DNA from 2 places in the Pseudomonas sp. FSO-7 genome. Region 1 is predicted to be linked to the other one. Evidence: predicted binding sites of a transcription regulator. Region 1 holds the regulator's gene; the other holds the start of a gene.
The links. Region 1 encodes sigma-54, which starts transcription at its own class of promoters, with help from an activator protein. Its sites were predicted from a motif close to ANTGGCATNNANNTTGCTNT; they were not measured.

Region 1 (14,423 bases):
CCAGTACCACGCCTCCCAGGATCGCGTGGTTCTGATCGACCGTGCTAAGGTCGTCGACAAGGACAACAACGTTACCCAAGGCGAGAAAATCGTCTACGACACCAACAAGAAACTCGCCAGCGCCGGTCGCGCCACCGGCAGCAAGGTGACCGAGCAGCGTCCGCGGATCGATATGGTGATCCAGCCTAAAAAGAAAACCGAGCAGAAGGCCCAGTAATGGCAACTCTGAAAGCTCAGCACTTGGCCAAGAGCTACAAGAGCCGTCAAGTCGTGCGTGATGTCAGCCTGTCCATCGACAGCGGCCAGATCGTCGGCCTGCTCGGCCCCAATGGCGCGGGCAAGACCACCTGCTTCTATATGATCGTCGGCCTGGTCCAGGCCGATCAGGGTCGCGTGCTGATTGACGACCTGGATGTCAGCCACCAGCCGATGCACGGTCGGGCGAAGGCCGGCATCGGCTATTTGCCGCAAGAAGCATCGATCTTCCGCAAACTGTCGGTTGCCGACAACATCATGGCGATCCTCGAGACCCGCAAGGAACTCGACAAGGCCGGCCGTCGCCAGGAACTGGAAAGCCTGCTGCAGGAATTCCACATCAGCCACATTCGCGACAACCTGGGCATGAGCCTGTCGGGTGGCGAACGGCGCCGCGTGGAAATCGCCCGCGCTCTGGCCACCGCACCGAAGTTCATCCTGCTCGACGAACCGTTCGCCGGCGTGGACCCGATCTCGGTGGGCGACATCAAGCAGATCATCCATCACCTCAAGGCCAAGGGTATCGGCGTGCTGATCACCGACCACAACGTGCGCGAGACCTTGGACATCTGCGAAACCGCCTACATTGTCAATGACGGCCAATTGATCGCCGAAGGAGACTCCGCCGCGATCCTGGCCAATGACCTGGTCAAGGAAGTGTACCTGGGCCATGAGTTCCGCCTGTAAGCACACGTGTCTGGCGAATTGCCTGGGCGTCGTTTAATTTTATTATGGCGACGCTCTAGGCAAACACTTCAGTTTCAGGCATATAATTTGCTTAATTTTGGCGCTCCGGCGCCCTGTAGTGGATGGCGCATGTGCGCCGGCGAATAAGGTGTTAAGCCCCTGCCATGAAACCATCGCTAGTCTTGAGAATGGGCCAGCAGCTGACGATGACACCGCAGCTGCAACAGGCCATCCGCCTGCTCCAATTGTCGACCCTGGACCTGCAACAGGAAATCCAGGAGGCCCTGGAGTCCAATCCGATGCTCGAACGCCAGGAAGAAGGCGACGACTTCGATAACACCGACCCGCTGGCCGACAACGTCGAGCAGAAGACCAACACCGAGATCCCGGAACCGTCCTACCAGGAAGCCGCCCCAACGGTGGATAACCTCGAGGATGGCGAATGGAACGAGCGCATCCCCAACGAACTGCCCGTGGACACGGCCTGGGAAGATGTCTACCAGACCAGCGCCAGCAACCTGCCCAGCAGCGATGACGACGAGTGGGACTTCACCACCCGCACCTCGGCCGGCGAGAGCCTGCAAAGCCACCTGCTGTGGCAACTGAACCTGGCACCGATGTCCGACACCGATCGCCTGATCGCCGTGACCCTGATCGATTGCATCAACAACCAGGGCTACCTGGACGAGACCCTCGAAGAAATCCTCGAAGCCTTCGACCCCGAGCTCGACATCGAGCTGGACGAGATCGAAGCCGTCCTGCATCGCATCCAGCAATTCGAACCGGCCGGCATTGGCGCCCGCAACCTGGGCGAGTGCCTGTTGCTGCAACTGCGCCAGTTGCCTGCCAAGACGCCATGGCTGGCCGAAGCCAAGCGACTGGTCACCGATTACATCGACCTGCTGGGCGGTCGCGACTACAGCCAGTTGATGCGTCGCATGAAGCTCAAGGAAGATGAGCTGCGCCAGGTCATCGAACTGGTGCAGAGCCTCAACCCGCGCCCCGGCTCGCAGATCGAATCCACCGAGCCCGAGTACGTGGTCCCCGACGTGATCGTGCGCAAGCACAACGATCGCTGGCTGGTGGAACTCAACCAGGAGTCGGTGCCCAAGCTGCGGGTCAACGCCCAGTACGCCGGTTTCGTCAAGCGCGCCGACACCAGCGCCGACAACACCTTCATGCGCAACCAGTTGCAGGAAGCCCGCTGGTTCATCAAGAGCCTGCAAAGCCGCAACGAAACCCTGATGAAAGTGGCCACCCAGATCGTCGAGCATCAGCGCGGCTTCCTGGAGTACGGCGATGAAGCGATGAAACCGTTGGTCCTGCATGACATTGCCGAGGCAGTGGGCATGCACGAGTCGACGATTTCCCGGGTGACCACCCAGAAATTCATGCATACCCCCCGGGGCATCTATGAATTGAAATACTTTTTCTCCAGCCACGTCAGCACCTCCGAAGGCGGCGAATGCTCGTCCACGGCCATCCGCGCGATCATCAAAAAACTGGTGGCCGCGGAAAATCAGAAAAAGCCGTTGAGTGACAGCAAGATCGCTGGTTTACTGGAGGCACAAGGCATTCAGGTGGCCCGCCGTACCGTCGCCAAGTACCGTGAATCCCTCGGGATCGCGCCTTCGAGCGAACGCAAGCGGTTGATGTAACAGGCCACGCCACAGCGTTCCAGTGGCAGGCATTTCTGCCTGCCGCTTTATGCACTGGCAACGAAGGAGAAGCTGTATGCAAGTCAACATCAGTGGACACCAACTGGAAGTGACCGAACCCCTGCGCACCTACATCGGCGAAAAACTCGACCGATTGGAGAGGCATTTCGACAAGATCACCAACGTGCAAGTCACGATGAACGTCGAAAAGCTGCTGCAGAAAATCGAAGCCACGCTGCATATCCCCGGCGGAGAAGTGGTTGCCAACGCAGAGCACACAGACATGTATGCCGCGATTGACCTGCTGACCGACAAGCTGGATCGCCAACTCAAAAAGCATAAGGAAAAGACCCAGAGCCTCCTCCAGGGCGCGACCGGTCGTTAACCCCCCCAATCCATGATCCGACTAGAAACCATCCTGACCCCCGGCCGTTCCCAAGTGAACGCGCCGGGCGGCAGTAAAAAGAAAGCCCTCGAACAAATTGCCAACCTGATCCACCGCGAGGTGCCGGATCTGGAAATGCAGGACGTCTTCGAGGCCCTGGTTGCCCGTGAAAAACTCGGTTCCACCGGTTTTGGCAACGGCATCGCCATTCCCCATTGCCGCCTCAAGGGTTGCACCACGCCAATCAGCGCACTGTTGCACCTTGAAGCCCCCATAGATTTCGACGCCATCGACGGCGCGCCGGTCGACCTGCTGTTTGTATTGCTGGTTCCGGAAGCGGCGACCGATGCGCACCTCGAGCTGCTGCGCCAGATTGCCAGCATGCTGGACCGCAAGGAAGTGCGCGAAAAACTGCGCAGCGCGCCGAGTAACGAAGCTCTGTACCAGGTGGTCCTGGACGAGCAGAACGGTCATTAAACATGCGCATGATCATCGTCAGTGGCCGCTCCGGCTCCGGTAAAAGCACGGCCCTCAACGTGCTTGAGGACAGCGGCTACTACTGCATCGACAACCTGCCCGCCGGCCTGCTGCCGGAACTGGCCGAGCGCGCCCTGATCCACACCGAGCTGGCGCAGCCGCTGGTGGCGGTGTCTATCGATGCACGCAACCTGCCGAGCCACCTGTCGCGCTTTCCCGAACTGCTCGCGGAAGTGCGCAGCCGGCATATCCAATGCGATGTGTTGTACCTGGATGCCGATGAGGAGACGCTGCTCAAGCGTTTTTCCGAAACGCGCCGGCGTCACCCCCTGAGCAACGCCAACCGCTCCCTGGCCGAAGCCATCGAGGATGAAAGCCAGCTGTTGGGGCCGATCGCCGACCTGGCGGACCTGAAGGTCAACACCACCCACCTGAACCTGTATCAGTTGCGCGACACAATCAAGCTGCGCCTGCTGAACCAGCCGGAGCCGGGCACCGCGTTCCTGGTGGAGTCGTTCGGCTTCAAGCGTGGCATGCCGGTAGACGCCGACCTGGTGTTCGATGTGCGTTGCCTGCCCAACCCTTATTGGAAACCGGAATTGCGCGAGCAGTCCGGGCTTGACCAACCGGTGATCGACTACCTGGCCGCACAGCCGGATGTCGAGGAAATGTACCAGGACATCTCCAGCTACCTGCTCAAATGGCTACCCCGCTTTGCCGCGAGCAACCGGGCCTATGTCACGATCGCCATCGGTTGCACCGGCGGTCATCACCGCTCCGTCTACCTGACCGAACGCCTGGGTCAGCTCCTGCAACAATCCCTGAAGAATGTCCAGGTTCGCCACCGCGACCTCAGCTAAAGGATTCACATCGCGATGCCTGCTCGGGAAATTGAAATCATCAACAAGCTGGGGTTGCATGCCCGAGCGTCGGCCAAGTTTGTCGGAGTCGCGGGACAGTTCAAGGACACCACCATCAGGGTCGGCCGCACGCCGGAGTCCACGGTCGACGGTAAAAGCATCATGGCGATGATGATGCTCGCCGCCGGCAAGGGCACCAAGATCCATCTGAGCACTGAAGGTGAAGAGGCGCAGGAAGCGATGGATGCTCTGGTTGACCTGATCAAAAGATACTTCGACGAAGGCGAATAACCGCCCAAGCTCAAGGCGCGCTTGTTGTGTGGACAGAGCTAGCCTTTGTGGCGAGGGAGCAAGCTCCCTCGCCACAAAAGCTCCCTTGTCATGAAAGCGCCCTTGCCACAAAAAGCTCACTCCCCCGCAGACCTGCATCACGCCAACGCCGTATCCAGCACCATCATCAGACAAAACCCCACCAACAACCCCAGGCTCGCCAGTTTCTCGTGACCATTGCGGCGGGATTCGGGAATGACCTCGTGGGTCACCACCAGCAGCATCGCCCCGGCCGCCAACGCCAGGCCTAGGGGCAAGAGCATCTCGGCCAGGCTCACCAGCCAGGCGCACAGCAGCGCGAATACGGGCTCGACCAGCCCTGACGCCGCGCCAATCAGGAACGCCTTGACCCGCGACATGCCCGCCGCGGCCAGCACCAGCGCGATCACCAACCCCTCGGGGACATCCTGCAAAGCGATGCCCATCGCCAGGCTGTCGGCATCCGGCATGCCACCGCCCGCCGACACGCCCACCGCCATGCCTTCCGGAATGTTGTGAGCGATGATGGCAAACACGAACAACCAGATCCGCGGCGCAATGATCGGACGTCCAGGCACCGCCACCAGCCTTTCGGGGCTGGCCGAGACCTTGCGGTCCACCAGGTACAGCCCGAACGCCCCCGACAGAATGCCAAAACAGATGAGGCCGCTGGCCGCCCAAGGCGTGAACCCCAACTGCTCGGCCGCGGCAATGCCCGGCACGATCAGCGAAAACGCCGTGGCGGCGAGCATCACCCCGGCACCGAAGCCCAGCAGCGAATCGCTCACGGCCTGGGGCATGCGCCGGATGACCAGCACTGGCACCGCCCCCAGCGCAGTGCCCAAGGCGCAAAGCCCACCTCCCTGGAGAGCCCGCAACAACCTGGGCTCCAGGTCCAGCCACGCCAGGCCTTGGGCCGCCAACAACGTCATCCCGGCCAACAGCAACAACGACCCCAAGGCATAGCGGAACATCCGTCCGCTTCCAATCGCCAGTGTTTGAGTATCCATAGTCAGCCTTGGCGGGTGTTCATGAAGGGCTCGAAGCCAGCGCCGCCTGATAGCGTCGGGCGACTTCAGGCCAGTTGATCACGTTGTAGAACGCGTTGATGTATTCCGGACGACGGTTCTGGTAGCGCAGGTAATAGGCATGCTCCCAGACGTCCAGGCCAAGAATCGGCGTGTTGCCATTCATCAACGGACTGTCCTGGTTACCGCTGCTTTCCACCACCAGGGTCTTTTGCGGGGTCACGCTCAACCAGGCCCAGCCGCTGCCGAAACGGGTCAGCGCCGCTTTGGTGAAAGCCTCCTTGAAACGCTCGATACCGCCCAGTTGCCCATCGATCGCCGCCGCCAGGGCGCCCTCGGGCTGGCCGCCGCCCCGGGGCGTCATCACCTCCCAGAACAACGAATGGTTGGCGTGGCCACCGCCCTGGTTGATCACCGCAGCCTTCAGGCTTGGCGGCAACTGCTCCACGCTGGACACCAGTTTTTCGACGGGCCACTCGGCGTATTCGGTGCCGTCCACCGCTGCGTTGAGGTTATTGATGTAGGTCTGGTGGTGCTTGGTGTAGTGGATCTCCATGGTTTGCGCATCGATGTGCGGTTCCAGGGCGTCGTAGGCGTAGGGCAATGCAGGCAAGGTAAAAGCCATGTTCAATGAACTCCATGATGAAGAGAGGCATAGCGCTGCCGGGGCGTGGCGGCATTGCAGTGCAACAGGCGCTGGGTGCGTGGGTACTCACCGTGCTCGCTGATGAAATTCAGCAGTTCGACGTAGGTCTTGTGGCTCTGGCGCTGCGCGGCGGCGCGCAGGGCCGGTGTCAGGCGTTCGTCCTGCATCGTCTGCAACAACCGTTGGTGGATCGCACACAAGTATTCGGCGCTCTCCTCTGGCTGGTTCAGGCGCAAGTGCAGGTCCGCCAGGTTGTGATGGGAGACGACGCAAGCGGCGACCGCTTCGTCGGCATCCGCCCAGCGCTCGTACAGCACTTGGGCCAACGCCAGGGCTTGCAGGTAGGCTTCGCGAGCGTCTACCAGCTCACCTTGCATGAAACAGCGATTGGCCCGTTCGATCGTACGTTTCCAGTGTTCCATGATGAGTCCTCCACACAGGTGTCGGGGTTACACGCCGCCGGCGGTGAGCTTCTCCGGGTCCAACAGGACTTCGAGCTCGCTGCGAGACAGGTCGGTGTGTTCCAGGGCGACATCGATGACCGGCCGGCCTTGCTGGTAAGCCTTCTTGGCGATTTCAGCAGCCTTCTGGTAACCGATGATCGGATTCAGCGCGGTCACCAGGATCGGGTTGCGTGACAACGCTTCCTTGAGCCTGGCTTCGTTGACCTTGAACGTGGCGATGGCCTTATCGGCCAGCAAGCGGCTGGCGGTGGACATCAGGGTGATGCTGCTCAACAGGTTCTGGGCGATGATCGGCAGCATCACGTTCAATTCGAAGTTGCCCGATTGACCGGCGATGGTGATCACCGTGTCGTTGCCGATCACCTGGGCCGCGACCATCGCGGTGGCTTCGGGAATGACCGGATTGACCTTGCCGGGCATGATCGAGGAGCCCGGCTGCAGGCCTTCGAGTTCGATCTCGCCCAGGCCTGCCAGCGGCCCGGAATTCATCCAGCGCAGGTCGTTGGCGATTTTCATCAGCGACACGGCCGTGGTCTTGAGCTGCCCGGAAACCGCCACGGCGGTGTCCTGGGAGCCGATCAGCGCGAACAGGTTCTTGCCCGGAGTGAATTGCACCTGGGTCAATTGGGTCAGTTGCTGGCTGAACAACTCGGCGAAGCGTGGATGGGCATTGACCCCAGTGCCGACCGCCGTGCCGCCCTGGGCCAGGGATTGCAGGCTCGGCAGCAGGTCCTGCAAGTGGCCGATATTGGCCTTGAGCTGTTGCGCCCAACCGTCGAGCACCTGGCTCAGGCGCACCGGCATGGCATCCATCAGGTGGGTGCGGCCAGTCTTGATGAACGGGTGGACGTCTTCGGCCTTGCGCTCGATCACCTGCACCAGGTGCAACAACGCCGGCAGCAATTGCTCATGCAAGGCCAGCGCGGCGCTGACATGAATGCTGGTGGGGATGATGTCGTTGCTGCTCTGGCCGCAGTTGACGTGGTCATTCGGGTTGATCGCCTCTCCCAGCAGACCGCTGGCAAGGGTGGCGATCACTTCGTTGGCGTTCATGTTGGAGCTGGTGCCGGAGCCGGTCTGAAAGATATCCACCGGAAAATGATCCATGAAACGGCCTTCGAGTAGCCCCAGGGCGGCATCGACGATGGCCTTGCCCTGGGCCGCGCTGATTTGTTCCAGCTCTACGTTGGCCCGGGCGGCCGCGGCCTTGGCCAGGATCAGGGCGCGAATGAACGGCGCCGGCATGCGCTGGCCGCTGACTGGGAAATTATCCACGGCACGCTGGGTCTGGGCGCCATAGAGGGCGTCCACCGGGACGTGCAGCTCGCCCATGCTGTCGCGTTCGATACGGGTATTACTCATCGGGAGATCCTTGCACCAGTTCAATAAGGGGAATCGATGGCGCCAGGGCGCAGGTCGCCAGCGCCCAGGCATGGCTCTGCCAGAGCTTGAGGCGGCAGCGGCACAATGATTGTCGTTCGAGGTCACGCAAGGGGCGCCAAGCCTGGTCGAGGCAGAGGCTGCGCCAATGCCAGGGCAGCGCGACGTCCGAGGCGGTGTCGAGCAGCAGGCGGAAGGCGGTTTCGGAGATCATCCACGGCGAGGTGGCGGTGCAACAGGCCAGGTAGCGGCCCTCGGCCAGGTAGTGCTCGATCAGCCGCGGCTCATCCGGGTTCATCGCGCAACGGATCTGGCGACTCATCCAGCGCCAGCTTTCAAAGTAGGGTTGTTCGTGCAGGGCAGAACTCATGACCGGGGCTCACTCGGCTAATGAGATTCATTATTAGATGATAATAAGAAGCAACACAACCATAAGGCACCACAAATTCATCGTGGCGAGGGAGCTTGCTCCCGCTCGGTTGCGCAGCGACCGCAAGATTTTGGGGTCGCTTCGCGGCCCATCGGGAGCAAGCTCCCTCGCCACAAAAGCGTCGTCGCCACAGGATTTTCGGATACAAAAAAGGCGCGTCACCCAGCGGATGACGCGCCTTTTTTATGGGATGAGTATCAGCTACCCGCCACCATCATCCGCTCGATCAGCACCGAGCCGGTGCGGATGTTGCTGCGCAACTCCAAGTCGTTGCCCACGGCCACGATCTGCTTGAACATGTCGCGCATGTTGCCAGCGATGGTCACTTCCTGGACCGGGAACTGGATCTCGCCGTTCTCGACCCAGAAACCCGCCGCGCCACGGGAATAGTCGCCGGTGACCATGTTCAGGCCGTGGCCCATCAGTTCGGTCACCAGCAAGCCTCGGCCCATGCGCCGCAGCAAGGCGGCCTGGTCTTCTTCGCCATGGGTCACGAACAGGTTATGCACGCCGCCGGCATTGGCGGTGCTCGGCATCCCGAGCTTGCGGCCCGAATAGGTGCCGAGGATGTAGGACACCAGCTCGCCGTTTTCCACAAACGGCTTGGCATAGGTGGCCAGGCCATCGCCATCGAACGCCGAGCTGCCCATGGCTTGCATCAGGTGCGGACGCTCGTCGATGGTCATCCATTCCGGGAACAGTTTCTGGCCCAGCGCGCCCTCGAGGAACGACGACTTGCGGTACAGGTTGCCGCCGGACACCGCCGACAGGAAACTGCCGAACAGGCCACCGGCCAACTCGGCAGAAAACAGCACTGGCACTTCGCAGGTCGGCACCGGTCGCGCGCCCAGGCGGCTGGCCGCCCGTTGCGCGGCTTTCTGGCCGATGCTCACCGGGTCCGCCAGCAAGGTGCCCTGGCGGCTCACGTCGTACCAGTAGTCGCGCTGCATCTGGCCGTTGGCTTCGGCGATCATCACGCAGCTAAGGCTGTGACGGGTCGATGCATAACCGCCGATGAAACCGTGGCTGTTGCCGTAGACGCGGCAGCCCTGGTGGGTATTGAGCGTCGTACCGTCGGCGTTCTTGATCCGCGAGTCGGCATCGAACGCCGCCGCTTCGCAACGCAGCGCCTGCTCGATGGCCTGTTCAGGGGTGATGTCCCAGGCGTGGAACAGGTCAAAATCCCGCAACTCTTTGCACATCAGAGCGGCATCGGCCAGACCGGATGCTTCGTCTTCGGAAGTGTGCTTGGCAATCGCCAGTGCCGCGGCGACGGTTTCGCGAATGGCCTCCGGGCCGCTGGCCGATGTGCTGGCCGAGCCCTTGCGCTGGCCCACGTACAAGGTGATGCCAAAGCCTTGGTTACGATTGAATTCGACGGTTTCCACCTCGCGCTGGCGTACCGATGTCGACAGGCCCTGCTCCAGGGACACCGCCACCTCGCACGCACTGGCACCCTGCCGCTTGGCCTCGGCGAGGATCTGCTCGACTTGTTCCTGCAGTGCCGGCAACGCTTGCGGGCCGACGCTCTGAACTGCACTCATGGTGTTCTCCACTCAAATTCTGCTCTCGGTAATGGCCTTCGAGCGACCGGGCCGGACAAGCGGCCCCCGACTGGTTATCATGGCGGCGTTTCTTTGCGGACTGCCACCATGGTTGATTCTTACGACGACTCCCTCTACGAGGGTGAAAAAAGCAAATCCCAGGTCAAACGCGAGCTGCATGCTCTGGTTGACCTCGGCGAGCGCCTGACAACACTCAAGCCTGACTTGCTGGCCAAACTGCCTTTGACCGACGCCTTGCGCCGGGCCCTGGCCGATGCGCCCAAGCACACCGCGAATATCGCGCGTAAACGGCACCTGCAATTCATCGGCAAACTGATGCGCGATCAGGACACTGACGCCATCCTGGTGCTGCTCGATCAACTCGATGCCTCCACCCGGCAGTACAACGAACGCTTCCACAACCTGGAGCGCTGGCGCGATCGCTTGATCGCAGGCGACGACGGCGTGCTGGAAAAATTCGTCATCGACTACCCGGAGGCCGATCGCCAGCAATTGCGCTCCCTGATCCGTCAGGCCCAGCACGAACTGGCGCAGAACAAGCCACCGGCTTCGAGCCGTAAAATCTTCAAGTACATCCGTGAGCTGGACGAAACTCAGCGCGGCCTGCGCTGATCGCCAACAGCTTCATTCCCCTGCCAGGGGTAGCGGTTATCGTGGCGAGGGAGCTTGCTCCCGCTCGGTTGCGTAGCAACCGCATCGGGGCTACTGCGTAGCCCAGCGGGAGCAAGCTCCCTCGCCACAATGACTCACGCAAGCCCCTGAACATTTTCATGCGCCCGTGCCACCCACGGTAATCGCATCGATTTTCAGGGTCGGCTGGCCGACGCCCACTGGCACCGATTGCCCGTCCTTGCCGCACGTACCCACCCCGCTGTCCAGCGCCAGGTCGTTACCGACCATCGACACCTTGCTCATCGCCTCCGGCCCGTTGCCGATCAGGGTCGCGCCCTTGACCGGCGCGGTGATCTTGCCGTCTTCGATCAGATAGGCCTCGCTGGTGGAGAACACGAACTTGCCGCTGGTGATGTCCACCTGGCCGCCGCCGAGGTTGGCGCAATAGATGCCTTTTTTCACCGAGGCGATGATTTCCGCCGGGTCGCTTTGGCCACCGAGCATGTAGGTGTTGGTCATGCGCGGCATCGGCAGATGCGCGTAGGACTCACGACGGCCGTTGCCGGTGCGGGCCACGCCCATCAGCCGGGCATTGAGCTTGTCCTGCATGTAGCCCTTGAGTACACCGTTCTCGATCAGCGTGGTGCATTCGGTTGGCGTGCCTTCATCGTCGACGCTCAGGGAGCCACGACGCCCGGCCAAGGTGCCGTCATCGACAATGGTGCAGAGTTTCGAGGCGACCATTTCCCCCATGCGCCCGCTGTAGGCCGAACTGCCCTTGCGGTTGAAATCGCCTTCCAGGCCGTGGCCCACCGCTTCGTGCAGCAGCACACCGGACCAGCCGGAGCCGAGCACCACCGGCAATGTGCCGGCCGGGGCCGGGATGGCTTCCAGGTTGACCAGCGCCTGGCGCAGCGCCTCACGGGCGTAGCCCATGGCGCGGTCTTCGCTGAGGAAATAACGGTAATCGGTGCGCCCTCCGCCGCCATGGCCGCCGCGCTCACGACGACCGTTCTGCTCGACGATCACGCTGACGTTGAAGCGCACCAGCGGCCGCACATCCGCCGCCAGGCCACCGTCGGTGGAAGCCACCAGGATCCGCTCCCAGACCCCGGCCATGCTGACCGACACCTGCTGGATGCGCGGGTCGAGGGCGCGGGTGGCGACGTCGATGCGCTTGAGCAGCTCGACTTTTTCGGCGCGGCTCATGACTTCCAGCGGGTTGTCCGGTGCGTACAGTTGCGCCACGTCCTGGCTGCTGAACGCCTGGACCGTGCCATTCTGCCCGGCGCGGGAAATCGAACGGGCCGCACGGGCCGCAGCGCCGAGGGCTTCGAGGGTGATGGCGTTGCTGTAGGCAAAACCGGTCTTTTCCCCGGACTGGGCGCGCACGCCCACGCCCTGGTCGAGGTTGAAACTGCCTTCCTTGACGATGCCGTCTTCCAGCGACCAGGACTCGGAAATCTGGCCCTGGAAATACAGGTCGGCGGCATCGATGCCCGGGCCGGCCAGGTCGCCCAGCACGCCTTGCAGGCTTTCGAGAGTCACGCCGCCGGGGGCTAAAAGGTGTTCACTGACTGAGGATAACAACCCGCTCATATGTTTTACGCCTTGAATTCGTCGTCTTGGACAGGCCGCTGTCGAGCGCCCTGCGAAAAAAAGCGCCGATGGCTGGCCACCGGCATGCGCGTCCGGATGGACGCCTGTTCGCTGCTGTCGCGCTCGGCCACCAGCACGGCCTCGCCTTGATCCTGTTGTGCGAGCACGCGGCCCCACGGGTCGACAATCGCGGCATGACCAAAGGTTTCCCGAGGCCCCGGATGCACGCCGCCCTGGGCGGCCGCCAGCACATAGCACTGGGTCTCGATGGCACGGGCGCGGATCAGCACGTCCCAATGAGCCGCGCCGGTCACTGCGGTAAACGCCGACGGCGCCGTGATCAGCTCGGCCCCCGCCGCCCGTAGCTCGCTGTAGAGCTCCGGGAACCGCAAGTCATAACAAACCGTCAGGCCCACCCGGCCGACGGGGGTATCGGCAACCACCACGTTGGCACCATAAGCATAGTCATCCGACTCGCGATAGCGCCCGCGATTGTCCGCCACATCCACATCGAACAGGTGCAACTTGTCGTAGCGCGCCACGATCTGGCCCTGGTCGTCCACCAGCAACGAACAGGCATGGGACCTGGCCTCGGGCTGGTCCACCGGCGGCAACGGCAACGTGCCGGCCACAATCCATAACTTGAGGTCACGGGCGGCCTGTTTCAACCACGGCAGGATCGGTCCCTGACCAAAGGCTTCGGCACGGCCGATATCGGCAACGTCCCGCCGCCCCATCGCCGCGAAATTCTCCGGCAGCACCGCCAGCCTTGCGCCGCTTGCGGCCGCCTGCTCCAGCAGGATCCGGGCACGGGCCAGATTGGCGAGCACATCGCTTTGGCTGACCATTTGAATCACGGCGACTGGCATGGTGCTTCCCTCACTTCTGCATAGTTCCCCTGTGGGAGCGAGCTTGCTCGCGATAGCGGTGGATCAGTCAACATAAATGTTGGATGTACCGGCCTCATCGCGAGCAAGCTCGCTCCCACAGGGGTTATCGCATCGTCTGTCAGAACGGTTTGTCAAAGGTGATCTTCGGCTCTTTCCACGGCCCCTTGACGTCATATCTTACGCTGGCAAAGCGCGCCACGCGGTCCCCGATCAGCTTGTCGATCAGAAACAGCGCCCCACCCACCGCCGGTGCGCCGACAATCAGCGCGGCGATCGGCAGGTTGTTGGTCACCGGCAGCGTCACCAGCAGCTTGGCGTCGACGCGGTCGGCCACCATGTCCAGCGTGCCGTTGAGTTCCAGGTTGCTCGACGGCCCGGTCAGGGTAATGGGTTCGCGGGTCACGTACACCCCGTCGCTCGCCACCAACAGCCCTTTGACCCGGTCGTAGCTCAGCCCCTTGCCGAACAGGTCGGAGAAGTCCAGGCGCAAGCGTCGGCCGATGGAGTTGAAGTTCAGCAGGCCAAATACCCGCAACGCCTGGGCACTGCCTTCGACTTCGACGAACTGGCCCTTGCTCAGCGACGCGTCGAGGCTACCTGAAAAGCGCTTGGTGGCCACCCACGCCGGCGAACCGGGCCAGCGCCCATCGACGTCCAGGCGGAATGTCTGGCTGGTCACGCTCGGGGCGAAGCCCCAGCCCTTGAGCACATCGCCCAGGTTCTTGCCGCTGATCCGGCCCTTGTACCAACTGCTGGTGGAACCGGGCACGCCTTCCCAGCCACCACTGCCGTTCAACACCATGCCCTTGAGGCCCATGTCCAGGTTGTTCAGCGCGATGCCCTTGGCGGTCGGTCGCACTTTCAACGACCAGGCGCCGATGAGGTCGGGGCCCTGGAACAATTGGTCAATGGCGATATCCATGGCCGGGATCTTGCCGGGATCGACCGACGCCAACGGGTCCGGTGCGTTTTCATCCGCCTGGACCGTCGGGTCCGTGGCCGGCAGGCGCACATAATCAAGCTTGATGCCAATCGGTGCAGCCTTGGCATCCGGCAGGTTGACATTGCCCTTGGCCTGCTGGCTGTCGAGCCGCAAGGCCCAGGCGTCCGGCTTGCGGTCCAATTGCACCGACGCCTGGTCCAGGGTGGTGCCCATGGCCGTGAGTTTGCCGACAGTC
Region 2 (14,423 bases), 620 kb from region 1:
CGCCAGGCCGAGGAACAACAGCACCACGCCGACCCGCAGCACGGTGTTGCCGCCGAACAGCCAATTGCGCGCGCCCATCCAGGCGCGGTCGAACAGATTCGGGCCACGGGGCGCTGCGGGCTCAAAAACCACCGGTTCCGGGCGAACCGGTTTGCGGGCGGCGGGCTGGGAGGCGACAGGCTGAGGTTTCCAGATGTCGTCGGGCAGGGGCTGACTGGCTTGCGTAGCCATTGCCGAGACGGGCTCGAGGTCAGGCGGCAGTTCCCAGCTCAACTCCGGCTCGACACGAGGTTCGGCTTTCGGTGACTGGGCGACGACGACTTCAGGCGCTGGCGCCGGATCACTCGGTGCAGCAGTACTGCCGCGCTCGAGCACCGTCAGACGCGCTTGCAGCTCGATCAAGCTACGCTGCGCCTCCTGCAGAAGGCCCTGTTGCTTGGTGGCCTGGGCAGCGAGGCGGCTCAGCCTAAACGCCTGGGCGATGCCAAGCCCCACCAGTGCGCCTATCAGCGCATCGGCGAACGACTCGTCCACCACCCAGCCGAGTGCCAGGCCCAACAGCATCAAGATCCATTGCATGGTCGATATCCCTAAGCGGCCCGTTGCGGGCGTAACCGGGGTGATGCGGTGCCTGGATCAGTCTAGTGGAAACCCCCAAACCCTGTGGGAGCGAGCTTGCTCGCGATAGCGGCGTGTCAGGCGACACTGATATTGCCTGCCCCACGGCTATCGCGAGCAAGCTCACTCCCACATTGGATTGGTGCGCTGCCCCTTACTGAGTCCGGCCACACAGCCCGGCGAAACTGGCGCCTAGTATATCGACGAAGCCCAACCGCCGTTGGGCTTCGCTCACATTTCTTACAGCAAATGCTACTCCAGGGCTTTCCAGATGTCGGTGGCGTATTCACGGATGGTCCGGTCCGAGGAGAACCAACCCATGCGCGCGGTGTTGAGCACCGCCGAACGCCACCACTGCTTGGAGTCGTGCCACCGTTCTTCGACCTTGGCCTGGGCGTTCCAATACGAGTCGAAGTCGGCGCACACCAGGAAGCGGTCGTAGTCCACCAGCGAGTCCACGAGCCCGGCGTAGCGCATCGGATCATCCGGCGAGAACACCCCGCCACGAATCGCCTGCAACACATCGTTGAGCCGGTGGGACGCGGCGATGTCCGGCGCGGCGCTGAACTCTCCGTTTTGCTTGCGCGCTTCCACCTGCTCGGCGGTCAGGCCGAAGATGAACATGTGTTCGCCACCGATGCGCTCATGCATTTCCACGTTGGCGCCGTCCATGGTGCCAATGGTCAGCGCGCCGTTGAGGCCGAACTTCATGTTGCTGGTGCCCGACGCTTCGAAACCGGCCGTGGAAATCTGCTCCGACAAGTCCGCCGCCGGGATGATGCTTTCGGCCAGGCTGACGTTGTAGTTGGGCAGGAACACCACTTTGAGCAAACCACGCACGGTCGGGTCGTTGTTCACCACCCGGGCGATGTCGTTGGTCAGCTTGATGATCAGCTTGGCCTGGTGATAACTGGCGGCGGCCTTGCCGGCGAAGATCTTCACCCGCGGCACCCAATCCACTTCCGGCTCGGCGCGGATCGCCTGGTACAGCGCCACGGTGTGCATCAGGTTGAGCAACTGGCGCTTGTACTCGTGGATCCGCTTGACCTGCACGTCGAACATCGCCGCCGGGTTGACGGCGATGCCCAATCGCTCATGGATCAGGTAAGCCAGGGCCTTCTTGCTGTGCAGGCGCTGTTCGGCGAACGCCTTGCGGAACGCCGGCTTGTCGGCAAACGGCTCCAGTTCGATCAGGCGTTCCTCGGGGTTGTCGAGCACGCTCGGGCCGAGGGCGTCGACCATCATCGAGGTCAATTCGGCGTTGGCCTGGAACAACCAGCGGCGGAAGGTGATGCCGTTGGTCTTGTTGTTGATCCGATTCGGATAGAGTTTGTGCAGCTCGGAGAACACCGTGCTGCGCATCAGCTGGGTATGCAACCCGGACACGCCGTTGACGCTGTGGGAACCGAGGAACGCCAGGTTACCCATGCGCACCCGGCGGCCGTTGTCCTCTTCGATCAGCGACACCGAGCGCAGCACGTCGAAATCGTGCACGCCCTTGGCCCGCAGCGAATCGATGTGCTGGGCGTTGATCAGGTAGATGATCTGCATGTGCCGGGGCAACATGCGTTCCATCAGCCCCACCGGCCAGGTCTCCAGGGCTTCGGGCAGCAGCGTGTGGTTGGTGTAGGACAGCGTGTCCTGGGTGATCTGCCAGGCCGCGTCCCAGGCCACATCGTAGACGTCCACCAATTGACGCATCAGCTCGGCCACGGCGATGGACGGGTGCGTGTCGTTGAGCTGGATCGCCGCGTGATCGCCCAGGGTCAGCACCGAGGTGTGCATGTTGCGATGGCGGCGCAGCAAATCCTGCAACGAGGCGGCGACGAAGAAATATTCCTGGCGCAGGCGCAGTTCCTGGCCGGCTTCGGTGCTGTCGGCCGGATACAGCACGCGGGAAATACTTTCGGCCCGGGCCACTTCCGCTACCGCGCCCAAGTGGTCGCCGGCATTGAAGCGTTCCAGGTGCAGGTCTTCCACCGCCCGGGCGCGCCACAGGCGCAGGGTGTTGACGCTGGCACCGCGCCAACCCACCACTGGGGTGTCATAGGCGATGGCACGCACGGTTTCGCCCGGGGACCAGACTTGCCGAGTCTTGCCGGTGTCATCGGTCACGGTTTCGACGCTGCCGCCAAAGCCGATCGGGTAGACCACCTCCGGGCGCTCGAACTCCCACGGGTTGCCGAAGTCCAGCCAGTGCTCGGTCTGCTCCTGCTGCCAGCCATCGACAATCGCCTGGCGGAACAGGCCGTGCTCATAACGAATCCCGTAGCCATGGCCGGCGATGCCCAGGGTCGACATGCTTTCCATGAAGCACGCCGCCAAGCGGCCGAGGCCGCCATTGCCCAGCGCCGCGTCCGGCTCGAGCAGGCGGATACGCTCCAGGTCCACGCCCAGTTCGGTCAAGGCTTCACGGGCGGTGTCCAGCAGGCCGAGGTTGCTCAGGCTGTCGTAGAGCAAGCGACCGATGAGGAATTCCAGGGAGAGGTAATAGACGCGCTTCTGGCCCTTGCGGTAGATCTGCCGCGTGTGGTCCATCCAGTGTTCGACCATGTGGTCGCGGGCGGCCAGGGCAATGGCTTCGAACCAATCGTGATCAAACGCATGATCGGGGTCCTTGCCGACGGCATAAGTGAGTTTGGTCAACACAGCATCGCGAAAAGCAGCGACTTCGGCTTCGCGAACAAGTGGTTCTTGAGTCATTGATGAGACCTCGAACGAGCATGGAATTGTCTGAGCCTAGTCGGTCTGACAGGCGGTACAGGCGCAGGTTCGGTGGTTTTTCCACCGTGCCGGAGAATCGTCGCCAGGGAACTGCCATATGGGCGAATGAATGCAGGGGGCGTGCCGGTCCTGGAGCGTTTTTGCCTGGATGAAAAAAAACCGGCAGATGGTCGTTCAAAATTTCACCAGTCCCGGTATGATCGCGCGCCCTGATGCATGCTGGTAAACCGTGATGATGAAGCCCAACCTGATCGCCGCCGCGGAGATCGACCGACTCGATACCTGGGCCAAGTACTCCGCCCCGATGTGCGGTTCCTGCGTGTCGAGCTGCTGCACGCTGCCGGTGGAGGTCAAGATCAAGGACCTGATCCGCATCGGCATCGTCGATGAATTCGAACTGGGCGACCCGCCGAAGAACATCGCCAAGCGCCTGCAAAAGGAAGGGATCGTCGAGCGTTACAACCAGAAGTCGGAAATCTTCACGCTCCAGCGCATGAGCAACAACGATTGCCTTTATCTGGACCGCAAGAGCCGGTTGTGCACCATTTACGAGAAGCGCCCGGACACCTGCCGCAACCATCCACGGGTAGGCCCACGGCCGGGGTATTGTGCCTACAAGCCCAAGGAAGTGGAGCGCGAGCGCAATCCGCGGACGTTGGACAAGTTCTGACCTACAGAGGGTTCGGCGGTGCCTGAACCACCGTCATCGCGAGCAAGCTCGCTCCCACAAGGGATTCATGTCGAACACAAAATCTGTACCCACTGCACATCCACTGTGGGAGCGAGCTTGCTCGCGATGAGGCCCCAACAGGCGCCACATCACTTCCAGGCATAAAAAAACGCCCCCGATCTCGCGACCGGGGGCGTTTTTCATTCAGCCTGGGCTAAATCAGTTCTTGGCTTTCTTGGCAGCGCGGGTACGCTCGCTTTCGTCCAGGATCTTCTTACGCAGGCGGATCGACTTCGGAGTCACTTCACACAATTCATCGTCCTGGATGAATTCCAGGGCCTGTTCCAGGGTGAAGCGAACAGGTGGAACCAAGGCGATGGTTTCGTCTTTGCCCGAAGCACGCATGTTGTCGAGCTTCTTGCCCTTGGTAGGGTTCACGCCCAGGTCGTTGTCACGGCTGTTCAGACCAACGATCTGGCCACCGTAGATTTCCTGGCCGTGCTCGACGAACAGCTTGCCACGCGCCTGGAGGGTTTCCAGGGAGTAAGTCAGTGCCTTGCCGGTTTCAACCGAAACCAGAACGCCGTTCTGACGGCCAGACATGTCGCCAGACTTCATCACGTCGTAACGGTCGAAGATCGAGGTCAGGATGCCAGCACCGTTGGTCAGGGTCAGGAACTGGTTACGGAAACCGATCAGACCGCGAGCAGGGATGTTGTATTCCAGACGTACACGGCCTTTGCCATCCGGCACCATGTTGGTCAGGTCGCCCTTACGCAGGCCCATCTCTTCCATCACCTTGCCCTGGGATTCTTCCGGCAGGTCGATGGTGACGTTTTCGAACGGTTCGTGCTTCACGCCGTCAACCAGACGGATGATCACTTCCGGACGGCCTACAGCCATTTCGAAGCCTTCGCGACGCATGGTTTCGATCAGAACCGAGAGGTGCAGTTCGCCACGGCCGGAGACCTTGAACTTATCGGCCGAGTCGCCTTCTTCAACGCGCAGTGCAACGTTGTACAGCAGTTCTTTGTCCAGACGCTCCTTGATGTTACGGGACGTCACGAACTTGCCTTCTTTACCGCAGAATGGCGAGTCGTTGACCTGGAAGGTCATGGAAACGGTTGGCTCGTCGACGGTCAACGGCTTCATCGCTTCAACGGTGTCCGGGTGGCACAGGGTGTCGGAGATGAACAGCGAGTCCATGCCGCTGATGCAGACGATGTCGCCGGCAGCCGCTTCTTCAACGTCTACGCGGTGCAGACCGTGGTGACCCATCAGCTTCAGGATACGACCATTGCGGCGCTTGCCGTCGGCACCGATAGCCACGACCGGGGTGTTCGGCTTGACGCGACCACGAGCGATACGGCCCACACCGATAACACCCAGGAAGCTGTTGTAGTCCAGTGCGGAGATCTGCATCTGGAACGGGCCGTCACGGTCGACTTTCGGTGCCGGTACGTTGTCGACGATCGACTGGTACAGCGGGGTCATGTCTTCAGCCATTTCGGTATGGTCCAGACCGGCAATACCGTTCAGGGCCGAGGCGTAGACGACCTTGAAGTCCAGCTGTTCTTCGGTGGCGCCCAGGTTGTCGAACAGATCGAAGATCTGGTCCAGAACCCAGTCCGGACGCGCGCCTGGACGGTCAACCTTGTTGATGCACACGATCGGACGCAGGCCAGCTTCGAAGGCCTTCTTGGTCACGAAACGGGTTTGCGGCATAGGGCCGTCTTGAGCGTCAACCAGCAGCAGCACGGAGTCGACCATCGACATCACGCGCTCTACTTCACCACCGAAGTCGGCGTGGCCCGGGGTGTCCACGATGTTGATGTGGTAGCCGTTCCAGTTGATGGCGGTGTTTTTCGCCAGGATGGTAATACCGCGCTCTTTTTCCTGGTCGTTGGAGTCCATCACGCGCTCGTCGTTGAGCTCGTTGCGCTCCAGGGTGCCGGATTGACGCAAGAGTTTGTCTACCAGGGTGGTCTTACCATGGTCAACGTGAGCAATGATGGCGATGTTGCGTAGATTTTCGATCACTTGTGTATCTCGATCAGAGGATTCGGTGTGCTGACAGGTCGTGGCAGCGATTTACGTTGAGTCCGACAAAGCCGTTACAGCCTGTCGGCGGCGTCGGGGGGCCGGTGACGCAGGCCACAGGCAAACAGCCCCGGGCACTTAGCTCGGTCGATAAACGCGCACATTGGCATGCCCCTCACTGAGCAAATGGTGGGCATGCAGGCGACTCATCACGCCTTTGTCGCAATAAAGCAGGTACTGGCGAGTAGGGTCCAGTTCCTTGAAACGCGCGTTCACGGCATAGAACGGCATCGTTTTTACCTCGATGCCAGCGATACTCAGCGGGTCGTCTTCAGCGTCATCCGGGTGGCGGATGTCGATGATGATCTGACCGGCCAGCGCTTCGCCGACTTCTTCAATCTTGATGTCCTGGCCCAATTCATCGATAACGCGATCGATCGGTACCAGCCTGGCGTTTTCGAGCGCTCGCTCGAGCACCGCCATGTCGAATTCTTTCTCTTCGTGCTCCACCCGCCCGCGCTTGGCCGCCGTCTTCGGATTGACCGAGATGACGCCGCAGTACTCCGGCATGTGCCGGGCAAACTCGGCGGTGCCGATTTCATTGGCCTGGTCGATGATGTCCTGCTTGTGGCTGGCGATCAGTGGACGCAAGACCAGCTTCTCGGTCACGCAGTCGATCACCGACAGGTTCGGCAACGTCTGGCTCGACACCTGGGAGATCGCCTCGCCGGTCACCAGCGCATCGATTTGCAGGCGGTCGGCAATTCGTGAAGCGGCGCGCAACATCATACGCTTCAAAATGACGCCCATATGACTGTTATCGACTTTGCCGAGAATCTCGCCAAGGACTTCCTCGAACGGCACGCTCACAAATAACACGCGTTGGGAGCTGCCGTACTTCTTCCAGATGAAGTGCGCCACTTCCATCACGCCCAGTTCATGGGCCCGGCCACCAAGGTTGAAGAAGCAGAAATGGCTCATCAGCCCGCGACGCATGATCTGGTAGGCGGCCACCGTGGAGTCGAAGCCACCGGACATCAGCACCAGGGTCTGCTCCAGCGAGCCCAGCGGATAACCGCCGATGCTGTTGTGCTGGCTGTGGATCACGAACAACCGCTGGTCGCGAATTTCGATGCGCACTTCGATTTCCGGGTCTTTCAACGAAATACCGGCCGCGCCGCACTGCCGGCGCAACTGGCTGCCGACGTACTTCTCCACATCCATCGAGCTGAACACGTGCTTGCCGGCGCGCTTGCAACGCACCGAAAAGATCTTGCCGGCCAATGCGTCACCATAATGAAGCATGCACTTGGCGAGGATGTCGTCGAAATCCCCCAGCGGGTATTCATCGACTTGCAAAAAATGCGCGATGCCCGGCATGCAGCTCAGGCGCTCGGTCATTTCCTTCAGAAGCTTGGGTTCGCTGACACGGGTTTCCAGTTCGAGGTTGTCCCACACGCCATTCACCACCACAGCCGGGTCCAGGTCTCGGAGCACGGCACGGATGTTCTTGGCCAACTGGCGGATGAAACGCATCCGTACCGGGCGGCTCTTGATGGTGATCTCGGGGAAGACTTTTACGATTAGTTTCATGAAAACAGCGCGCGAACGGCCAGCCGAAAAAGGGGGGCGCGGATTATAGCGGAAATTGCTCAAGGTTTAACCAGTTTATGTGCAGATGGTTTTGCATGCACCAAAACAGGTCATTATCGACTGACGACGCCACATTGCAGTGCGTTATTGTCTGACAATCTTTGATTTACGCCTTTAAAAGCGTGGATTTGGTGCAAAAAACCCATGCTGGGGCACTGGCATGCAATTTGCTCCCTTGTGAGGCAGGTTGCCTTGGCAGAGTATTCGCGCCGGCATCACCCATATCTAAGGGCACTCCACTACCCGCCCGAAGCCACCCGGAGGACATATGTCGAAGTCGGTTCAACTCATCAAAGATCATGACGTCAAGTGGATTGATCTGCGCTTCACTGACACCAAAGGTACTCAACATCACGTGACCATGCCGGCCCGTGATGCGCTGGACGACGAATTCTTTGAAATCGGGAAAATGTTCGACGGTTCCTCCATCTCCGGCTGGAAAGGCATCGAAGCCTCCGACATGATCCTGATGCCGGACGACGCAACCGCCGTCCTGGACCCATTCACCGAAGAGCCGACCCTGATCCTGGTCTGCGACATCATCGAACCCTCGACCATGCAAGGCTATGACCGCGACCCACGCGCCATCGCCCACCGCGCCGAGGAATACCTGAAGTCCACCGGCATCGGCGACACCGCTTTCTTCGGTCCTGAGCCTGAGTTCTTCATCTTCGACTCGGTCAAATTCAAGTCCGACATCTCTGGCTCCATGTTCAAGATCTTCTCCGAACAAGGTTCGTGGATGTCCGACCAGGACGTGGAAGGCGGCAACAAAGGCCACCGTCCAGGCATCAAGGGCGGCTACTTCCCGGTTCCACCGTTCGACTTCGACCACGAAATCCGTACCTCCATGTGCAACGCACTGGAAGAAATGGGCCAGACCGTCGAAGTTCACCACCACGAAGTGGCGACTGCCGGCCAGAACGAAATCGGCGTGAAATTCAACACGCTGGTCAAGAAGGCTGACGAAGTACAGACCCTCAAGTACTGTGTACACAACGTTGCTGACGCCTTCGGCCGCACCGCGACCTTCATGCCGAAGCCTCTGTACGGCGACAACGGTTCGGGCATGCACGTTCACATGTCGATCTCCAAGGACGGCAAGAACACCTTCGCAGGCGAAGGCTATGCCGGTCTGTCGGACACCGCCCTGTACTTCATCGGCGGTATCATCAAGCACGGTAAGGCCCTGAACGGCTTCACCAACCCGTCGACCAACTCCTACAAGCGTCTGGTACCAGGCTTCGAAGCCCCGGTGATGCTGGCCTACTCGGCTCGCAACCGTTCCGCCTCGATCCGTATTCCTTACGTGAACAGCCCTAAAGCCCGCCGTATCGAAGCACGCTTCCCGGACCCGGCTGCCAACCCGTACCTGGCCTTCGCTGCACTGATGATGGCCGGTCTGGACGGTATCCAGAACAAGATCCACCCTGGCGATGCCGCTGACAAAAACCTGTATGACCTGCCGCCTGAAGAGGCCAAGGAAATCCCGCAGGTCTGTGGCAGCCTGAAAGAAGCCCTGGAAGAGCTGGACAAGGGCCGTGCGTTCCTGACCAAGGGCGGCGTATTCAGCGATGACTTCATCGACGCTTACATCGCACTGAAAAGCGAAGAAGAAATCAAGGTTCGCACCTTCGTTCACCCACTGGAATACGAGCTGTACTACAGCTGCTGATCCAGTAAGCGCCGCCACGCACGGCGTGAGATAAAGAAAGGCCTCCTTCGGGAGGCCTTTTTTATGGGCGTCGGTTACGTGCATGATGCCCCGTCGCTCCCCTTAGAAGACGAGACTGCCCATGACTTTGCGCTTCAAGCTCTGCCTTGCCCTGTCTGCTGCGCTGCTGGCTACCACCGCCGAAGCCGCCTCGACTCACGCCCCTGAGGCCCTGACCCCGCTGCTTAACGCCATTGGCGAACGCCTGGCCATCGCCGATCAAGTGGCGCTGAGTAAATGGGACAGTGGCAAACCCGTAGAAGATCGTCAGCGCGAGCGTGAAGTCATTGCCGCGGCCGTCGCCCAGGCACCGGCCTATAAACTGAGCAGCGAAACCGTGGAAGCGTTTTTCGCCGCCCAGATAGAAGCCAACAAATTGGTGCAATACGTCGACTTGTCCGATTGGGCCCTGGACGGCAAGGCCCCGGACCTCCCGCGCCCGGACCTGGTGGGCCAGATCCGCCCGCAACTCGACCGCCTGCAAAAACGCCTGTTGCAGCAACTGGCCGACTTCGCCCCCTACCGCACCGACCCGCAGTGCCCACAATGGTTGGCCCGTGCCACCCACCACAACAAGCAGCACCCAGTGCACAGGCTCGCCCTGATCCGGGCAACCGCAGGGCTGTGCCTCTCCCCAACATCCTGAGCCCCCCCTTCCCCTGTGGGAGCGAGCCTGCTCGCGATGAGGCCTGCACATCCAACACCTCAGCGCCTGACACGCCGCCATCGCGAGCCAGCTCGCTCCCACAGGGATCCAGCGTCGGGCATAAAGGCTGTGAACACCACAGATCCAATGTGGGAGCGAGCTTGCTCGCGATGGGGCCGTCACATCCACTATTCAGCGACTGACACACCGCCATCGCGAGCAAGCTCGCTCCCACAGGGGATTGGGGGCGACAACTTGGGCCATCGCGCCGCCTAGCCTATGCTGCACCCATCACTTTTCGTTTTCGGTCGATTTTCATGGGTCGTGGTTTTTCAATCAGCCTGTTGTTGCTACTGGCTCTGCCCGCCGCTGCGCAGATCTACAAGTACACCGACGCCGAGGGCAACACCGCCTACAGCAACCAGCCGCCCCAAGGCATCCCGGCCCAGACGGTAGAGTTGCCGCCGCTCAACAGCATCGAGCGCCAATCCCCGGCCAGCCCGGACACACCGACGCCCCCCGCCACCCGCGAAGAGCCGCGCGATGCCTACGAAATCCTGGAACTGACCGACATCCCCACCGACGAGGCCCTGCGCGCCAACAACGGCACCTTCACCGTTGGCGTGCACGCTCAACCGCGCCTGCGCAGCCCGCATCTGTTCCGGTTGCTGCTGGACGGACAGCCCTACGGCCAGCCGAGCAACGTGCCGCGCCTGCAATTGGTGAACATCGATCGGGGCGAGCACAGCCTCGCGGTTCAAGTCGTCGACGGCGACAACCTCGTGCAGCAAAGCGAAACCGTCACCTTCACCGTGCAACGGGTGCACCAGCCATGATCCGCTGGTGGCTTGCGCTGGGCCTGGCGCTGACGGCGCTGCCCGGGGTGGCGCAGGTCTACACCTACATCGATGCCCAGGGCAATCGCGTGTTCACCGATCAGCCGCGCCCCGGCAACGCAAAGAAAGTCCAACTGCCACCCGGCAACCGGATGCCGGCGCCCACGGGTACAACCTCGGCACCCGCGGTCGAAGCCCGGCCCGAGCCGCTGTTTCATTACGAAATGCTCAGGCTCTTGATTCCCGAGCCGGACGCAACGATACGCAGCACCGCAGGCGAATTGATCGTCAGCGTCACCAGCGAACCCGGCCTGAAAAAAGGCCACCGCTACCGACTGTTACTTGATGGCAAGCCAACGGGCGCGCCGGGGCCGAGCCCGGTATTCGCCTTGAGCGACATCGATCGAGGCACCCATCACCTGGCGGTCGAAATCCTCGACGAGCAGGACCGTATCGTCGAACGCACCGCCAACCAGCCCTTCCACATGCAGCGCGTGTCCCTGGCGCAGAAGCGCCGCATCAAACCCTGCGCCACCGCCGATTACGGCCAGCGCCCCGAATGCCCCCTCGCCGAAAAGCCTGAAGAAGAAAAAAGCAGCATCTTGCCGTTCTTCTAACGCGGCCCACACCTTCGCACTATATTGGTGCAATAGCTTGCACGCTACTCAGATCCAAAACCCATTTTGGTTCGAAAGTACCCGAAAAAGCTGGCAGAACGCCACGCAACCGACCGAAAAACATCCTTTTGAGGCTCTAAACGCTTCTTTTCGGAGCCTTGGTTTGGTTTTTGCATTTTCCTGGCAACAGCGCATCAATCGCGCGCGCAATTTGGGACCGGTCCCGAGTTGCTACGCTCCAAAAGAGGTCCTGATGACCATTAGCGACGCACTACACCGCTTGCTGCTCGACAACCTCACCACCGCGACCATCCTGCTCGACGCCGAATTGCGCCTCGAGTACATGAACCCGGCGGCGGAGATGCTCCTGGCTGTCAGCGGCCAGCGCAGCCACGGGCAGTTCATCAGCGAGTTGTTCACCGAATCCGCCGAAGCGCTCAATTCCCTGCGCCAAGCGGTGGAGCAGGCTCACCCGTTCACCAAGCGCGAGGCGATGCTCACCGCCCTGACTGGCCAGACCCTGACCGTGGATTACGCGGTCACGCCGATCCTGAATAACGGCGCCACCTTGCTGCTGCTGGAGGTCCACCCACGTGACCGCCTACTGCGCATCACCAAGGAAGAGGCGCAGCTGTCCAAGCAGGAAACCAGCAAGATGCTGGTGCGCGGCCTCGCCCATGAGATCAAGAACCCCCTCGGCGGGATACGTGGCGCGGCGCAGTTGCTCGCCCGCGAACTGCCGGAAGAAAGCCTCAAGGACTACACCAACGTCATCATCGAGGAAGCCGACCGCCTGCGGAACCTGGTGGACCGCATGCTCGGCTCGAACAAGCTGCCGTCCCTGGCGATGTGCAACGTCCATGAAGTGCTGGAGCGCGTCAGCAGCCTGGTGGAAGCGGAAAGCCAGGGCTGCATCACCTTGGTGCGCGACTATGACCCGAGCATTCCCGACGTCTTGATCGACCGCGAGCAAATGATCCAGGCGGTGCTGAACATCGTGCGCAACGCGATGCAGGCCATCAGCAGCCAGAACGAACTGCGCCTGGGTCGCATCAGCCTGCGGACCCGCGCCATGCGCCAGTTCACCATTGGCCACGTGCGCCATCGCCTGGTGACCAAGATCGAGATCATCGACAACGGCCCGGGCATCCCTGCCGAGCTGCAGGAAACCATCTTCTTTCCCATGGTCAGCGGCCGTCCGGACGGTACCGGGCTGGGCCTGGCCATTACCCAGAACATCATCAGTCAGCATCAGGGCTTGATCGAGTGTGAGAGCCACCCCGGCCACACCACCTTCTCGATCTTCCTGCCACTGGAACAAGGAGCCACATCGACATGAGCCGTAGTGAAACCGTGTGGATCGTCGATGACGACCGTTCTATCCGTTGGGTCCTGGAAAAAGCCTTGCAACAAGAAGGCATGACCACCCAGAGCTTCGACAGCGCCGATGGGGTGATGAGTCGCCTGGCGCGTCAGCAACCGGACGTCATCATCTCCGACATCCGCATGCCCGGCGCCAGCGGCCTGGACCTGTTGGCGCGGATTCGCGAACAGCATCCGCGGCTGCCGGTGATCATCATGACCGCCCATTCCGACCTGGACAGCGCCGTGGCGTCCTACCAGGGCGGGGCGTTTGAATACCTGCCCAAGCCATTCGACGTCGACGAAGCCGTGTCGCTGGTCAAGCGCGCCAACCAGCACGCCCAAGAGCAACAGGGCATGGAGGAGGTGCCGGCCCTGGCCCGCACCCCGGAAATCATCGGCGAAGCGCCGGCGATGCAGGAAGTGTTTCGCGCCATCGGGCGCCTGAGCCACTCCAACATCACCGTGCTGATCAACGGCGAGTCGGGTACTGGTAAAGAACTGGTGGCCCACGCCCTGCACCGCCACAGCCCGCGGGCGGCGTCGCCGTTCATCGCGCTGAACATGGCGGCGATTCCCAAGGACTTGATGGAGTCCGAACTGTTCGGCCATGAAAAAGGCGCGTTCACCGGCGCGGCCAACCTGCGGCGCGGGCGCTTCGAGCAAGCCGACGGCGGTACGCTATTCCTCGATGAGATCGGCGACATGCCGGCTGACACCCAGACCCGCTTGCTGCGGGTGCTGGCCGATGGCGAGTTCTATCGGGTCGGCGGCCATACGCCGGTCAAGGTGGATGTGCGCATCATCGCCGCGACCCACCAGAACCTGGAAACCCTGGTTCACGCCGGCAAGTTCCGTGAGGACTTGTTCCACCGCCTGAACGTGATCCGTATTCATATCCCGCGCCTGGCGGATCGTCGCGAAGACATTCCGACCCTGGCCCGCCACTTCCTCAGCCGCGCGGCCCAGGAACTGGCGGTCGAGCCCAAGCTGCTCAAGAGCGAAACCGAGGAATACCTCAAGAACCTGCCGTGGCCGGGCAACGTGCGCCAGTTGGAGAACACCTGCCGCTGGATCACGGTGATGGCTTCGGGTCGCGAAGTGCACATCAGCGACCTGCCGCCGGAGCTGTTGAGCCTGCCGCAGGATTCGGCGCCCGTGACCAACTGGGAGCAAGCCCTGCGCCAGTGGGCCGACCAGGCCCTGGCCCGCGGTCAGTCAAGCCTGTTGGACAGCGCCGTACCGGCCTTCGAGCGGATCATGATCGAAACCGCCCTCAAGCACACCGCCGGTCGCCGCCGCGACGCCGCGGTGCTGCTGGGCTGGGGCCGCAATACCTTGACCCGCAAGATCAAGGAGTTGGGGATGAAGGTCGATGGTGGAGACGATGATGACGGGGATGAGGGCTGATCAGTCTTCAACCCTTCGCTGAACTTGAAGGCCCAATCGCGAGCAAGCTCGCTCCCACAATGGTTTTCGGTGTGCGCAAATACTTGTGAGTGCCGCCAGCCCTGTGGGAGCGAGCTTGCTCGCGATGCTTTTG

Region 2: a site for sigma-54 is predicted at 7,860-7,879, ahead of glnA (type I glutamate--ammonia ligase). Genes of this name have one in related genera too.

What each region holds. Positions count from the first base shown of each region.
Region 1 is NZ_CM184193.1:1,054,441-1,068,863, reverse strand. It holds gene lptA (lipopolysaccharide transport periplasmic protein LptA) at 1-217, shown strand, start outside; gene lptB (LPS export ABC transporter ATP-binding protein) at 217-942, shown strand; gene AC515T_RS04495 (RNA polymerase factor sigma-54) at 1,107-2,600, shown strand; gene hpf (ribosome hibernation-promoting factor, HPF/YfiA family) at 2,677-2,985, shown strand; gene ptsN (PTS IIA-like nitrogen regulatory protein PtsN) at 2,998-3,462, shown strand; gene rapZ (RNase adapter RapZ) at 3,465-4,322, shown strand; gene AC515T_RS04475 (HPr family phosphocarrier protein) at 4,338-4,613, shown strand; gene AC515T_RS04470 (ZIP family metal transporter) at 4,751-5,641, opposite strand; gene AC515T_RS04465 (superoxide dismutase) at 5,661-6,284, opposite strand; gene AC515T_RS04460 (DUF2753 family protein) at 6,287-6,727, opposite strand; gene AC515T_RS04455 (class II fumarate hydratase) at 6,755-8,131, opposite strand; gene AC515T_RS04450 (FagA protein) at 8,124-8,519, opposite strand; gene pmbA (metalloprotease PmbA) at 8,777-10,123, opposite strand; gene yjgA (ribosome biogenesis factor YjgA) at 10,232-10,756, shown strand; gene tldD (metalloprotease TldD) at 10,913-12,355, opposite strand; gene AC515T_RS04430 (carbon-nitrogen hydrolase family protein) at 12,361-13,224, opposite strand; gene AC515T_RS04425 (YhdP family protein) at 13,364-14,423, opposite strand, start outside.
Region 2 is NZ_CM184193.1:439,116-453,538, reverse strand. It holds gene AC515T_RS02000 (DUF2339 domain-containing protein) at 1-579, opposite strand, end outside; gene AC515T_RS01995 (glycogen/starch/alpha-glucan phosphorylase) at 871-3,321, opposite strand; gene AC515T_RS01990 (YkgJ family cysteine cluster protein) at 3,575-4,012, shown strand; gene typA (translational GTPase TypA) at 4,232-6,052, opposite strand; gene thiI (tRNA uracil 4-sulfurtransferase ThiI) at 6,191-7,645, opposite strand; gene glnA (type I glutamate--ammonia ligase) at 7,974-9,380, shown strand; gene AC515T_RS01970 (chorismate mutase) at 9,502-10,065, shown strand; gene AC515T_RS01965 (DUF4124 domain-containing protein) at 10,383-10,901, shown strand; gene AC515T_RS01960 (DUF4124 domain-containing protein) at 10,898-11,518, shown strand; gene glnL (nitrogen regulation protein NR(II)) at 11,772-12,857, shown strand; gene ntrC (nitrogen regulation protein NR(I)) at 12,854-14,290, shown strand.